DNA from 3 places in the Halomonas sp. SS10-MC5 genome. Region 3 is predicted to be linked to each of the others. Evidence: predicted binding sites of a transcription regulator. Region 3 holds the regulator's gene; each other region holds the start of a gene.
What was found. Region 3 encodes sigma-54, which starts transcription at its own class of promoters, with help from an activator protein. Its sites were predicted from a motif close to TGGCACNNNNNTTGCTNT; they were not measured.
Positions count from the first base shown of each region.

Region 1: urtA (urea ABC transporter substrate-binding protein) is a predicted target of sigma-54. The motif match lies at 2,774-2,791, and genes of this name have one in related genera.
Region 2: speB (agmatinase) is a predicted target of sigma-54. The motif match lies at 1,556-1,573, and genes of this name have one in related genera.

Region 1 covers NZ_CP065435.1:2,023,201-2,027,581, reverse strand. The annotation lists gene urtB (urea ABC transporter permease subunit UrtB) at 1-1,172, opposite strand, end outside; gene urtA (urea ABC transporter substrate-binding protein) at 1,317-2,642, opposite strand; gene I4484_RS09540 (tripartite tricarboxylate transporter permease) at 3,013-4,381, opposite strand, start outside.
Region 2 covers NZ_CP065435.1:2,194,756-2,199,136, forward strand. The annotation lists gene I4484_RS10305 (YjiH family protein) at 1-467, opposite strand, end outside; gene speB (agmatinase) at 556-1,506, opposite strand; gene I4484_RS10315 (sigma-54-dependent Fis family transcriptional regulator) at 1,693-3,108, shown strand; gene I4484_RS10320 (histidinol-phosphate transaminase) at 3,248-4,363, opposite strand.
Region 3 covers NZ_CP065435.1:2,914,667-2,919,047, forward strand. The annotation lists gene lptA (lipopolysaccharide transport periplasmic protein LptA) at 1-139, shown strand, start outside; gene lptB (LPS export ABC transporter ATP-binding protein) at 147-872, shown strand; gene I4484_RS13610 (RNA polymerase factor sigma-54) at 1,031-2,458, shown strand; gene raiA (ribosome-associated translation inhibitor RaiA) at 2,567-2,875, shown strand; gene ptsN (PTS IIA-like nitrogen regulatory protein PtsN) at 2,882-3,352, shown strand; gene rapZ (RNase adapter RapZ) at 3,398-4,318, shown strand; gene I4484_RS13630 (HPr family phosphocarrier protein) at 4,321-4,381, shown strand, end outside.

The sequences.
Region 1 (4,381 bases), 890 kb from region 3:
CGGTTGAGCGTGAGAGAGAGCGCATCGTTGACGGCAATGGAGCCGCTCATCCACTCCGGCGTGACCACGGTACGGTTGAGCGGCGAGATCGCAGTGCGTACCAACTGCTGGAGAATCAGGCTGACACCGAAGGTCGCCAGCAGCGTCTCCAGCGGGCGCCCCTTGAGGAACTGGATGACGCCGCGCTCGATGGCGATGCCGGCCAACGCCGCGACCAGGAAGCCGGCGGGAATCGCCAGGATCAAGGCCAGCCCCGGCTGGCCCGGCAGCAATTGCTGCATGGCCCAGGTGGTGTAGGCACCGAGCATGATCAACTCGCCGTGGGCCATGTTGATCACGCCCATCACGCCGAAGGTGATGGCCAGGCCGATGGCGGCGAGCACCAGCACCGAGCCCAGCGACAGGCCGAAGTAGAGCGTCTCGACCGCACGGTTGACCTTGAGCTTCTGCTCGATGCCGTTGAGTGCCTCACGAGCGGCGTCGACCAACGCAGAATCGTCACTGTTGAGTACACGATTGAGCGCCACCCGGACCCGCGGATGCAGACTGCCGCGCAGCTCCTCGACCGCTTCGACCTCGCCCTGCTCCAGGCGGTAAATGGCGAGCGCCTGGATCAGCCGCTCTTGCACCCGCGCATCCGGCTCCGCCTCGATCACCTCGGCCAGGGGGCCAGCCAGGTCGCCGTCGACCTCGCCCAGCAACCGCTCTGCAGAAGCGCGGCGCAAGCCAACATCGGCGGCATAGAGATCGACCACGGCGATCGCGCTGCGCAGTTGGTTGCGCAGCGCGTTGTTGATGCCGATGCGGTCCAGGTCGCGGCGCGACATCTCGCCCAGGGCCTCGCCGGTCAGGGCGTCCTCGACCGGCCACTGGCGGCCCGAGTTGTCGAGCACCACCACGAAGCGGCCATCGTCGGTGCGCTGCAAACGACCATCGAGCAGGGCCTGGAGCCAGCCCCGGGCGCGAGGATCGTCGCTGCGCACGATGCCCTCGATGGCCTCACCCTTGGCGGAAAACGACGACACGTCCAGCGCCGCGAGAAGCGCCTGTGCCGTTGAATCGGACCTCTCGGCCTCCTGGGCGGATGCGGGAGCGGCCAGCGTAAGACCAAGTGCGAGCGTGAGGGCAAGGACGAGAACCATCAGCCACGAACCCCTTGTCGCCGTGTGCATGGGCTCGCTGGCTTCGGCGGCGCTGCCGGCCCTCGCCCCGGCCGCCACTGGCCAGGGCACGGGGGGATATCTCATCGGAGCGTTCCTCGGAATCGGTGAAGAAGGCGTGCTCCCCCGCTGCTGGCAGCGGGGGCCATGCTGTAGTTACTCGGCGAGCGCCACTTCCGCTTCTTCGGCCGCGGTGCTGCCGCCGCAGCTGCCGTTGACCACGTTGAAGTTGCCGCACTCCATGGGCAGGCGCCAATCGGCGATCAGGTCCCGCGAGCCGGGCAGGTAATCGGACCAGGCATCGCCGGCCACAGTCGCCGGCGTCTGCCAGACGATGTCGAACTGGCCGTTGTCCTGTACCTCGCCGATCAGCACCGGCTTGGTGATGTGGTGGTTGGGCATCATCGCCGCATAGCCGCCGGTCAGGTTGGGCACGGTCACGCCGATGATGGCTTCCTTGACCGCATCGACGTCGGTGGTGCCGGCCTTGCGCACCGCCTCGGCCCACATGTTGAAGCCGATGTAGTGCGCCTCCATGGGGTCGTTGGTCACCGCCTCCTCGTCGCCAGTGTAGTCGATCCAGGCGTCGATGAAGTCGTAGTTGGCGTCGGTGTCCACGCTCATGAAGTAGTTCCAGGCGGCCAGGTGGCCGACCAGCGGGCCGGTATCGATGCCGGAGAGCTCCTGCTCGCCCACCGAGAAGGCGATGACCGGAATGTCGGCGGCGTCGATGCCCTGGTTGGCCAGCTCGCGATAGAACGGGACGTTGGCGTCGCCGTTGATGGTCGAGACCACCGCCGTCTTCTTGCCCTCGCTGCCGAAGCGGCGCACCTCGGCGACGATGTTCTGCCAGTCGGAGTGACCGAACGGCGTGTAGTCGATCATGATGTCCTCGTCGGCAATGCCGTGCTCCTCCTTGAGGAAGGCTTCGAGGATACGATTGGTGGTGCGCGGGTAGACGTAATCGGTGCCGAGCAGCGCAAAGCGCTCCACGCCTACCTCGTTGAGCAGGTATTCCACCGCCGGGATGGCCTGCTGGTTGGGCGCCGCCCCGGTGTAGAAGACATTCTCCGAGGACTCTTCGCCCTCGTACTGCACCGGATAGAACAGCAGGCCGTTGAGCTCCTCGAACACCGGCAGCACGGCCTTGCGCGAGACCGAGGTCCAGTTGCCGAACACCACATCCACCTCGTGCTGCTCGAGCAGCTCGCGGGCACGCTCGGCGAACAGCGGCCAGTTGGAGGCCGGGTCGACCACCACCGCCTCGAGCTGGCGACCCAGCAGGCCGCCCTGCTCGTTCTGCTGCGCGATCAGCATCTCGACGGTGTCCTTCAGGGCCGATTCGCTGATCGCCATGGTGCCGGACAGCGAGTGCAGGATCCCCACCTTGATGGGCTCTTCCTGGGCCAGCGCCTGGCCAGTACCACCGAGGGACGCCGCCGCCAACAGGGCTGCGGCCACAGCGCGGGACGGGGATGACATGAGGCGAACGGGGAAAAGCATGTTGCGACGGGAAGCGTTCACGCGAACCTCCTTGCGCCCTCCTGCGGGAGGGACTTGTTGTAAAGGTCATGCACGGCCGACACCGGCCGCACAGCACTAGGCTTCCTGCCTATGCAACGCTTGCGCCATCAGGCGAAGAAATTCGAAGAACTCTTTTCATACAGAAGATTACGGCGCCTTTACGCCCCTTGACGATCCTGCCGGCGCACCGCCGCCGTGCATTCGGCAGGCGCCGGTTGCGCCGGCAAGGATCGCCTGCACTGCCACAGCGCACCAGACCGGTGCGTCATAACGAAGACAGGGGCGCCGATCGCTCGGCGCCCCTGCGGGGTGGTAGGCATTGCCGGGCTCAGTCGCCTTCCGGATTCCCTGCGGTGGCAGCGGTTGCCACCTTCATCCGGCGGCGCAGGATGGGGCCGACGATGTAGGGCAGAATTAACCCCACGGCAGCAAACACCCACAGGCCGATGGCCAGGCCGCTGTTCCAGAGAATGGTCCAGTCGCCGTCGGAGATATCCATGGCGTGGCGCAGGTTCTTCTCCATCTCCGGCCCCAGCAGCAAACCGAGGATGATCGGCACCAGCGGAATCTCCAGCTTGCGCAGCACGTAGCCGGCGACGCCGAAGGCCACCATGAAGTAGAGGTCGAAGGTGGTGTTGCTGATCGAGTAGATCCCGACGAAGGCGATCATCGTCACACACGGCAGCAGGTACATCGGCGGCACCGACAGAAGCTTGACGAAGATGCCCACCAGCGGGATGTTGAGGATCAACAGCAGAAAGTTGCCAATCAGCAGCGCGGCGATCACGCCCCACACGATGTCCGCGTTCTGGGTGAACATCAGCGGGCCAGGGGTGATGTTGAGCGAGATCAGCAGCGCCAGCAGCACCGCGGTGGTGCCGCTGCCCGGCACGCCCAGCGTCAGCATCGGTACCAGCGCACCGCTCGAGGCACCGTTGTTGCCCGCTTCGGGGCCGGCCACGCCACGCGGGTCGCCCTGGCCGAAGAAGCCTTTCTTGCCGACCGCCTTTTTCTCCAGCGTATAGCCAATGAAGCTGCCGAGCGACGCCCCGGCACCGGGCAGCACGCCGGCGATGAAGCCGAGGATACCGCCGCGCACGCTCGACGGCAGGATGTTGCGTATGTCGGCCCAGCTCAGCTTGAGCTTGTTGACGGCCATCTTCGCCTTGCCGCCGCCGGCGCGCTCCTCGATGAAGAACAGCAGCTCCGAGATAGCGAACAGGCCGACGATGGCGATGATGAAGTCGATACCCTCGTAGAGCTCCAGGGTCCCGAAGGTGTAACGCTGCACGCCGGTGGAGTCGATCCCCACGGTGGCTACCATCAAGCCCAGGCAGGCCGCCACCACGGTCTTTACCGGGTTCTTGCCGGTGATGCCGCCCAGGGTGGCGAAGGCCAGCAGGAACAGCGCGAAGTACTCGGCCGGACCGAAGGTGAGCGCGAACCGCGCCAGCACCGGCGCCAGCAGGATCAGGCCGACGGTGGCGATCAGGCTGCCGATGAAGGAAGCGATGGCGGAAATCGCCAGCGCCTCGGCGGCCTTGCCCTGCTGCGCCATGGGGTAGCCGTCGAGGCAGGTCATCATGGCCGGCTCGTCGCCGGGAATGTTGAGCAGGATCGACGAGATGCGCCCGCCGTACATGGCCCCAGCGTAGACCGCGGTAAGCATGATCAGCGCGGTTTCCGGACGCAGCCCC
Region 2 (4,381 bases), 720 kb from region 3:
AACAGGGCGGCGAAGAAGAAGAAGGTCAGCAGCACCGGGGCCAGGTCGTTGAGCATCACGCCTCCGGTGAACGAGGCGGTGACGAACTCGGGGCCGAACTGGAAGAAGGTCATCAGGGCGAAGGCGGCCCCCAGGATACGCATGCCGAACCACACCGGGCCGACGTGGAACATGTCGCGCAGCACGCCATTCTCGGCCCAGCCCGGGCGGGCCAGCTTGACCCAGCTGGTGGCCAGGACCGAGAGCACCAGCACGACCACGGCGATGGCCGGCAGGGCGCCGGCAAGCAGCGCCTTGAGACCGTCGGCCATCAGGCCCATGCCGATGTTGATGGTGTCGCCGACCTGGAACGGAATCAGGAACAGGCCGACACCGAGCGCGGAGGGAAGCAGGAATTTCAGCAGGCTGCCACGCTCGAAAGGCGCCTGGGCGGCAACGTTTCGCGGGGTGGTATCAGTGGAGGACATGGGATTTCCCTTTGGGTTGTCGTTGTAGGATCAGGTGGTGTCGGGTCAATTGCGACGCTTGTGTCAGTCGCGTCGCTTCACGCTTGTGTCAGTCGCGACGCTTCACGCCGGGCAGGGCGCAGAGCATTTCGTAGAGCAGGGTGGCACCCATCAGCGCCGTGTTGCCGCTCGGGTCGTAGGGCGGCGAGACCTCGACCAGATCGCCGCCGACGATGTTGAGCCCGGCGGTGCCACGCACGATCTCCAGCCCCTGGGCGGAGGTCAGCCCGCCCATCTCGACGGTGCCGGTGCCGGGAGCCACGGAGGGGTCGAGCCCGTCGATATCGAAGGTGACGTAGACCGGCGTGTCGCCCATCTGCTCGCGCACTTCCGCCATCAGCGGCTCGAGCGAGCGGTACCAGCACGCTTCGGCGGTGACGACGCGGAAGCCCTGCTGGCGGCACCAGTCGAAGTCTTCGGCGGCGTAGCCGGTGCCGCGCAGGCCGATCTGCACCACCTTGCCGTGGGCCAGCAGCCCCTCCTCCTGGGCGCGTCGGAATGGCGTGCCGTGGGCGATGGGTTCGCCGAACATGTGCTCGTTGACGTCGGCATGGGCGTCGATATGGATCAGCCCCACCGGGCCGTGCCTCTTGGCGATGGCGCGCAGGATGGGCAGGGTGATCACATGATCGCCGCCCAGCGTCAGCGGCGTGCAGCCATGGCCGAGCACCTCGTCGTAGAAGGCGCTGATGATGTCCACCGTCTTGGGCAGATGGAAGGTGTTGATCGGCACGTCGCCGATGTCGGCCACCTGCAGGCTGTCGAAGGGCGCGGCGCGGGTGGCCATGTTATAGGGGCGCAGCATGCGCGACTCGTCGCGGATCTGGCGCGGGCCCAGGCGCGTGCCGGGACGATTGGAGGTGGCGATGTCCAGCGGTACGCCGATGAAGGCCACGTCGAGCCCTGCAGCGGTAGGCTGGGTGGGCAGGCGCATCATGGTGGCGGGTCCGCCGAAGCGCGGCATCTCGTTGCCGCCGAGCGGCTGGTTGAAGTCGGGCATGGTCGGCTCCTTGCGTAACGTTGGGTCTGGGAACGTCTCTCCCCTGCCTATAGCAGCTTTCGTGCCAACCCCGTGCGGCCCGCCATCATGGGATTTTGCCGCCCCGGGCGATGCAAGATTGAATCGCCATCGCCGCTCATGTGATGCATGATTGAATCAGGATTCATATTTGCATCGGTGGAACGCATGAGCGACATCGACCGGGAAGTGATCAGGACCATCGTCGAAACGGCCAACGACCATTTCTTCATCGTCGACGGTGAGGGGCTGGTATTGGACGTCAGCCCGGGAGCGGCGGCGGTCTACGGCATGGCGCGGGAGCGCCTTATCGGCAGTACCGTTCAGCGGCTCGAGGCGGAGGGAGTGCTCAAGCCCTCCATCAGCCTGGAGGTGATCCGCAACGGCAAGCCGGCTCAGCTGATGCAGGTGACCGGTACCGGCAGGCGGGTCATTGCCGAGGCCCATCCGGTGTACGTCGAGGGCAAACTTGCACGTATCGTCAGCCGCTCTCGCGACCTCACCGACCTGCAGCTGCTACAGGACGAATACGCACTGCTGCAAAAGCGCTTCAGTGAGCACCTCAAGCGCAGCCAGGGCGGCGGCAATGCCGAGGATGGCCAGCTCGAGGCGGCGCTGGACGAGCTCCAGGTGCGCAGCGACGTGATGCGGGAGCTGGCCCTGCTGCTCAAGCGCGTGGCACCGTCGGATGCCACGGTATTGATGCTTGGCGAGTCGGGCGTGGGCAAGACCGCCTTCGCTCGCCAGCTGCATCGCTGGAGCCGGCGTCACGCAGGGCCGTTCGTCGAGGTGAACTGCGGGGCGATACCGGAGAACCTGTTCGAGTCGGAGATGTTCGGCTACCAGCCGGGCGCCTTCAGCGGGGCGGCGCGACAGGGCAAGGCCGGGCTGCTGGAACAGGCGGAGGGCGGCACGCTGTTTCTCGACGAGATCGGCGAGCTGCCGCTGCCGATGCAGACCAAACTGCTCAAGGTGATCCAGGACGGCAGCGTCACCCGGCTGGGCGACACCCGCCCGCGGCGGGTCGACTTCCGCCTGGTGGTGGCCACCAACCAGGACCTGGCCAGGCGCGTGGAGAGCGGCGCCTTCCGCCTCGACCTCTACTATCGGTTGAACGTCATTCCGGTGACCCTGCCGCCCCTGCGCGAGCGTCGCGAGGACATTCCGGCCCTGGTCGAGGCGTGCCTGGAGCGGCTCAACCAGCGCTATGGCCAGCGCAAGCTGTTGCATGGCAGCACCTGGTCCGAGCTGATGGGCGGTGACTGGCCGGGCAACGTGCGCCAGCTCGAGAACTGGCTGGAGCGCGCCTGGCTGTCGAGTCCGGGCGACCTGATTCACTCACCGACCCGCGCCGAGACGGCGGCTCCGGTGGCGGTCTCGTCGCCCGATCGGGCCACGGCGGCCGTTCCGACGCTGACGCAGGGCGAAGGCCTGAACGATTATCTGGCCCGTGCCGAACGCAGCGTGCTGGAGGAGATGTGCCGTACGCTAGCGAGCACCTATGCCATTGCCGAGCGGCTGGGGGTCAGCCAGCCCAGCGTGGTGCGCAAGTTGAAAAAGCACGGGCTCAGGATCGAACGCTAGGCTTTATCCGAAAAGTGCCTGCGCTCGGCCATACGGCGTTAAAAATCGGCTCAAAGTACTCATTTACAACCTGTAAACTCCGTCTTTTCACCGATTTTTGCCTTGTCTGACCATCGCTCGTCGACTTTTCAGACAAAGCCTAGTCGGCCCCGTTCGTGGTGATGGCACGCTCGAGGATCTCGAAGCGACCGGGCACCAGGGCATCCTCCACGGCGGTGATACGCAGCACGTGGCCGAGATCCGGATGCGCGGGGCGGGCGATGAGACGGCCGGCTTCGAGCAGCTCCTGATTGAGTCGTCCCGCCAGCTCCGCGCTGGGCAGGCGGATGGCGATGAAGTTGGTCGCACTGGGCAGCACGTCGGCACCCAGGTCGCGAAAATGCCGGGCAAGGCGTTCGCGGCGCTGCTTGACGTCACGAATGTGCGCTTCCACCTCGCTGTGGTGATCGAGCACGGTCTCGGCGACGGCCAGCGTCAGGGCGGATACGGCGTAATGGATGCGTACCTTCATCATCATGGCCAGGGTTTCCGGCTCGGCAATGGCGTAGCCGATGCGCATCCCGGCCAGCCCGTGGGCCTTGGACAGCGTGCGCAGCCGGATCACCCCGGGCAGGACCTCGCGACTGAACGGCGAGTCGGCGTCGTCGCGAAAGTCGTGGTAGGCCTCGTCGAGCAGCAGCCAGCAGTCATCGGGAAGTTCGGCACGCAGCCGGCGGATCTCCTCGTCGCTGTGGAGATGTCCGCTGGGATTGTCGGGGTTGGCGACGTAGACCAGCCGGGCCCGGTGCTCGTGGGCGCTGGCCAGCAGCGCCTCGAGGTCGGGCGAGAGCAGGCCCGGCGCCTCCCGATAAGGCCGTTCGACGAGATGACAGCCCTGGCCACGGGCGAAGTAACCGAAGGTGGGATAGGTGCCGCTGGCGCTCACCACCGTACAGCCGGACGTGGCCACGGTGCGCAGCGCCAGGGCGATCAGGCTGTCGGCGCCGGCGTCCACCAGGATGGCCTCCAGCGGCAGGCCATAAAGGGAGGCAAGCCGCTGGCGTACCCCGAGCGCTTCCGAATCGCCGTAGCAGTAGACGTGCTCCACCATGGCGTCGCCGAAGCGTTCCCGCAGCGCCCGGTGGGGCATGTCGAGCCCCTCGTTGGAGCCCAGACGATGAGGGATCTCCCGGCCGATACGCCGCTCCAGCACCTTGATGCCGGGAAAGGGGTTGCTGGGACCGGGGCCGGTCAAGTGGTCGGGAAAACGGGGCATGGAAGACTCCAGTACTCG
Region 3 (4,381 bases):
GCTGCACCAGGGCGGCGACACCTTCGACGGCGGCTACCTCGAGTACTTCCTCGACCGCCGCGTGGTGCAGGCACGCTCCCAGAGCGAGGGCGTCGAAGGCAGCCAGCGCATTCGCATGACCCTGCAGCCGGAGCGCTGACATGTCGATGAAGACCCTGCACGCCCGCCACCTGGCCAAGAGCTACAAGCGTCGCCGCGTGGTCCACGACATCAGCCTCACCATCGAGCAGGGCCGCGTGGTCGGCCTGCTCGGGCCCAACGGGGCCGGCAAGACCACGTCGTTCTACATGATCGTCGGTCTGGTCAAGGCCGATGCCGGTGAAGTGCACATCGACGACCGGGACCTCTCGCACAGCGCCATGCACGAACGGGCTCGGGCGGGTATCGGCTACCTGCCCCAGGAGGCATCGATCTTTCGCAAGCTGTCGGTAGCCGACAACATCATGGCCATCCTCGAGACGCGCCGGGATCTCGACCGCCGCGGGCGACAGGAGAGGCTCGAGCAGCTGCTGGAAGATTTCCACGTCACCCACATCCGCGACAACCTGGGCATGAGCCTGTCCGGCGGCGAACGGCGCCGCGTCGAGATCGCCCGGGCGCTGGCCACCGAACCGGCCTTCATCCTGCTCGATGAACCCTTCGCCGGGGTCGACCCGATCTCGGTGGGCGAGATCAAGGGCATCATCCGCCAGCTCAAGGCGCGCGACATCGGGGTGTTGATCACCGACCACAACGTCCGTGAAACCCTCGACATCTGCGACTCGGCCTACATCGTCGGCGACGGCCAGATCATTGCCGATGGAAACGCCGAGGCCATTCTGGCCAACAAGCGGGTGCGAGAGGTCTATCTCGGCGAGGACTTTCGCCTGTAGCGCACTCCACTGCATTATGCAAGCACCTGGGACGCATTAAAACATTCTAATCAGGGATAAAAACTTTCACTGGCATGCATATTGCAGCCATTTCTCTTGCAAGTCATGGGCTACCCGTCTAGGGTAGAGCTTTTCCGGCAGATGAGCGCCTTACCCTCATGGCCATGAAAGCGTCCCTGCAATTACGTGTCGGCACTCAGCTGACCATGACCCCCCAGCTGCAACAGGCCATAGCCCTGCTGCAGCTCTCGACCCTCGACCTACGCCAGGAGATCCAGCAGGCGCTGGAATCCAACCCCATGCTGGAACTCGACGACGGCTTCGGCGAACAGGCCGTCAGCGAAACCCCGAGCGACGACTGGGCCAGCGAGATACCCAGCGAACTCTCCACCGACAGCGACTGGACGGACACCTACCCCGACCACGGCACGGGCTCCGGCTCAGGCGCCGCCACCGGCGAGGGGCCGGACTTCGAGCGCCAAGCCTCGGCGCAGACCCTCGCCGGCCATCTGATCTGGCAGCTGGCGATGACCGACCTGAACGACCGCCAGCGCCTCATCGCCGAGAGCCTGATCGACGCCGTGGACGCCGCCGGCTACCTGGCCCACCCCCTGGAGGAAATACGCGACGGCCTGCGCCGTCAGGGCCTGGAGGGGTTGCCCACCCGGGAGGTCGAGCAGGTCCTGCTGCGATTGCAGCAGTTCGAGCCCACCGGCGTGTTCGCCCGCGACCTGCGCGAGTGCCTGATGCTGCAGCTGGCGGCGCTGCCCGATGATACCCCACTGCTGCCCCAGACCCGCCGTCTCGTGCGCCAGTTCCTCGAGGCGCTGGCTGCCGACGACCGCCGCCTGCTCAAGCGTCGCCTGGGTCTCGACGACGAGTCGCTGGACCAGGTCATCGCCCTGGTTCGCTCGCTGGATCCCCGCCCCGGCAGCGACTTTGCCGAGGTCGGCAGCAGCTACGTCACCCCGGACCTCGTCGCCTATCACGACGAATCGGGCTGGCGCGTGGAACTCAACGCCGAGGCCCTGCCGCGCCTGCGCATCCAGCCCGACTACGTCGCCCTGGTGCGGCGTGCGGACAAGAGCCAGGACAACCAGTTCCTCAAGGATCACCTGCAGGAGGCCCGCTGGCTGATAAAGAGCCTGGCCAGCCGCAACGACACGCTTCTGCGGGTGGGACGGGAGATCATGGCGCGCCAGATCGAGTTTCTCGAGCAGGGCGAGGAAGGCATGAAGCCGCTGGTGCTGGCCGACATCGCCCAGGCCGTCGAGATGCACGAATCGACCATCTCGCGGGTGACGACGCAGAAGTTCATCCATACTCCGCGAGGCGTCTTCGAGCTGAAGTACTTCTTCTCCAGCCATGTCGGCGGAAGCGGCGACGGGGACGTCCACTCCAGCACCGCGATCCGTGCCCGCATCCGCAAGCTCATCGCCGACGAGCCGCCCCGCAAGCCGCTCTCCGACAGCCGCCTGGTGGATCTGCTGGCCGAGGATGGCATCCAGGTCGCCCGCCGCACGGTGGCCAAGTATCGCGAAGCCTTGGGCATCCCCTCATCGAGCGAGCGCAAGCGTTTTCGTTGACCCCGCGACGTGATGTTGACCCCGGGCAATCCCGCCGCCCGAGGGGGTATGCAGGGCAGGAAAAAGGGTTACAATCGAGCTACCACCCGAAGGACGAAGGAGCTTGTCATGCAAGTCAACATCACCGGCCATCATGTTGAGCTGACCGATTCACTGCGTGACTACGTGAGCGAGAAGCTGAACCGCGTCCAGCGACATTACGACAACATCACCAACGTGCAGGTCACGCTCTCGATCGAGAAGGAGCGCCAGCAGGCCGCCTGCACGCTGCATGCCGCCGGCGCCGATCTGCATGCCGAAGCTTCCGATCAGGACATGTACGCCGCCATCGATGCGCTGACCGACAAGCTCGATCGTCAACTGGTCAAACACAAGGAAAAGGCCCAGGCTCGCGCCCAGGGCGCCGGCGTTCGCTGAGTTGCCATGACACTGGAAACCATCCTGCCCCCGGAACGCGCTCTGTTCGACGTTCCGGGAGGCAGCAAGAAGAGGGTGCTGGAGTTCTTCAGCACCTTCATCGCGCAGAACACCCCGAGCCTCGACAGCCAGGAGGTCTTCGGTAGACTGGTCGGGCGCGAGCGGCTGGGCAGCACCGGTATCGGCAACGGCGTGGCCATTCCTCATGCCCGCAGCCCCCACTGCCACAGCCCCGTGGCCGCCTTTCTCAAGCTGGCCGAACCCATCGACTTCGACGCCATCGACGGCGAGCCGGTCGACCTGGTGTTCGTGCTGCTGGTGCCCGAAGAGGCCGACGATACGCACCTGTCGCTGCTGAGCCAAGTAGCCAGCGTCATGAACGACGCCGAGACGCGCGCCCGGCTGCGCAAGTGCACGAGCCAGCGTGAACTCCACGAGCGTCTCGTCGAAGCGATACGACGACAGTCCTCGGCCTGACCGCTTCCCTCGCCGTACGGCCAGCCCCTGATCAGGAGATTCCTCATGCAGCTTGTGATCATCAGCGGCCGTTCCGGCTCCGGCAAGTCGATCGCACTGCAGGCGCTCGAGGACATCGGTTACTACGCCATCGACAACCTTCCGGCGATGCTGCTCGGCTCGCTGGTGGATGAGCTACGCAGCTCGCCCACGATCCAGACCTCCATCGCCGTCAGCATCGATGCGCGCAACCTCCCCCACGCCCTGGAGCGCTTCCCGCGCCTGCTGGAGGAGCTGCGCAACAAGCAGGTCGACTGCCAGGTCATCTACCTGACCACCGATGCCCGCATTCTCCTCGAACGCTACTCCGCGACCCGACGGCGTCACCCCCTGACCCGCGGCCGGGACATGACCCTGAACGAGGCCATCGAGTCGGAAGACGCCACGCTGAGCGACATTCGCAACCTGGCGGACCTGATCATCGACACCTCGCGGCTGTCGGTGCATGACCTGCGCGGGCGTATCACCGAACAGGTGGCCAGCCATCGCGCCGACCAGTTGACCCTGACGGTGGAGTCGTTCGGCTTCAAGGGCGGCGTACCGCTCGATGCCGATATCGTCTTCGACGCGCGCTGCCTGCCCAACCCCTACTGGGACCCGCGATTGCGCTCGGCCACCGGCAGGGAGCCCTGCATCGTGGAGTTCCTCGAACAGTATCCTCTGGTCCAGCAGATGCTCGACGACATCATCGCCTGGGTCGAGCGCTGGCTACCGGCCTACCGCGATACCCACCGCAGCTACCTGACCGTCGCCATCGGCTGCACCGGCGGCCAGCACCGTTCGGTGTACCTGGCGGAGCGCCTCGCCAAGCACCTGGCCCGGCAGCAGCCGGACGTGCGCCTGCGTCACCGGGAGCTCGGCATCCACACCCCGGTCACCGCCACCCGGGATGTGACCGTAGAGACCTCCGAACGCAAGGAAACCTGAGTGTGCCCTGCCGCAAGCTGACCCTGACCAACAAACGCGGCCTCCATGCCCGCGCTGCCACCA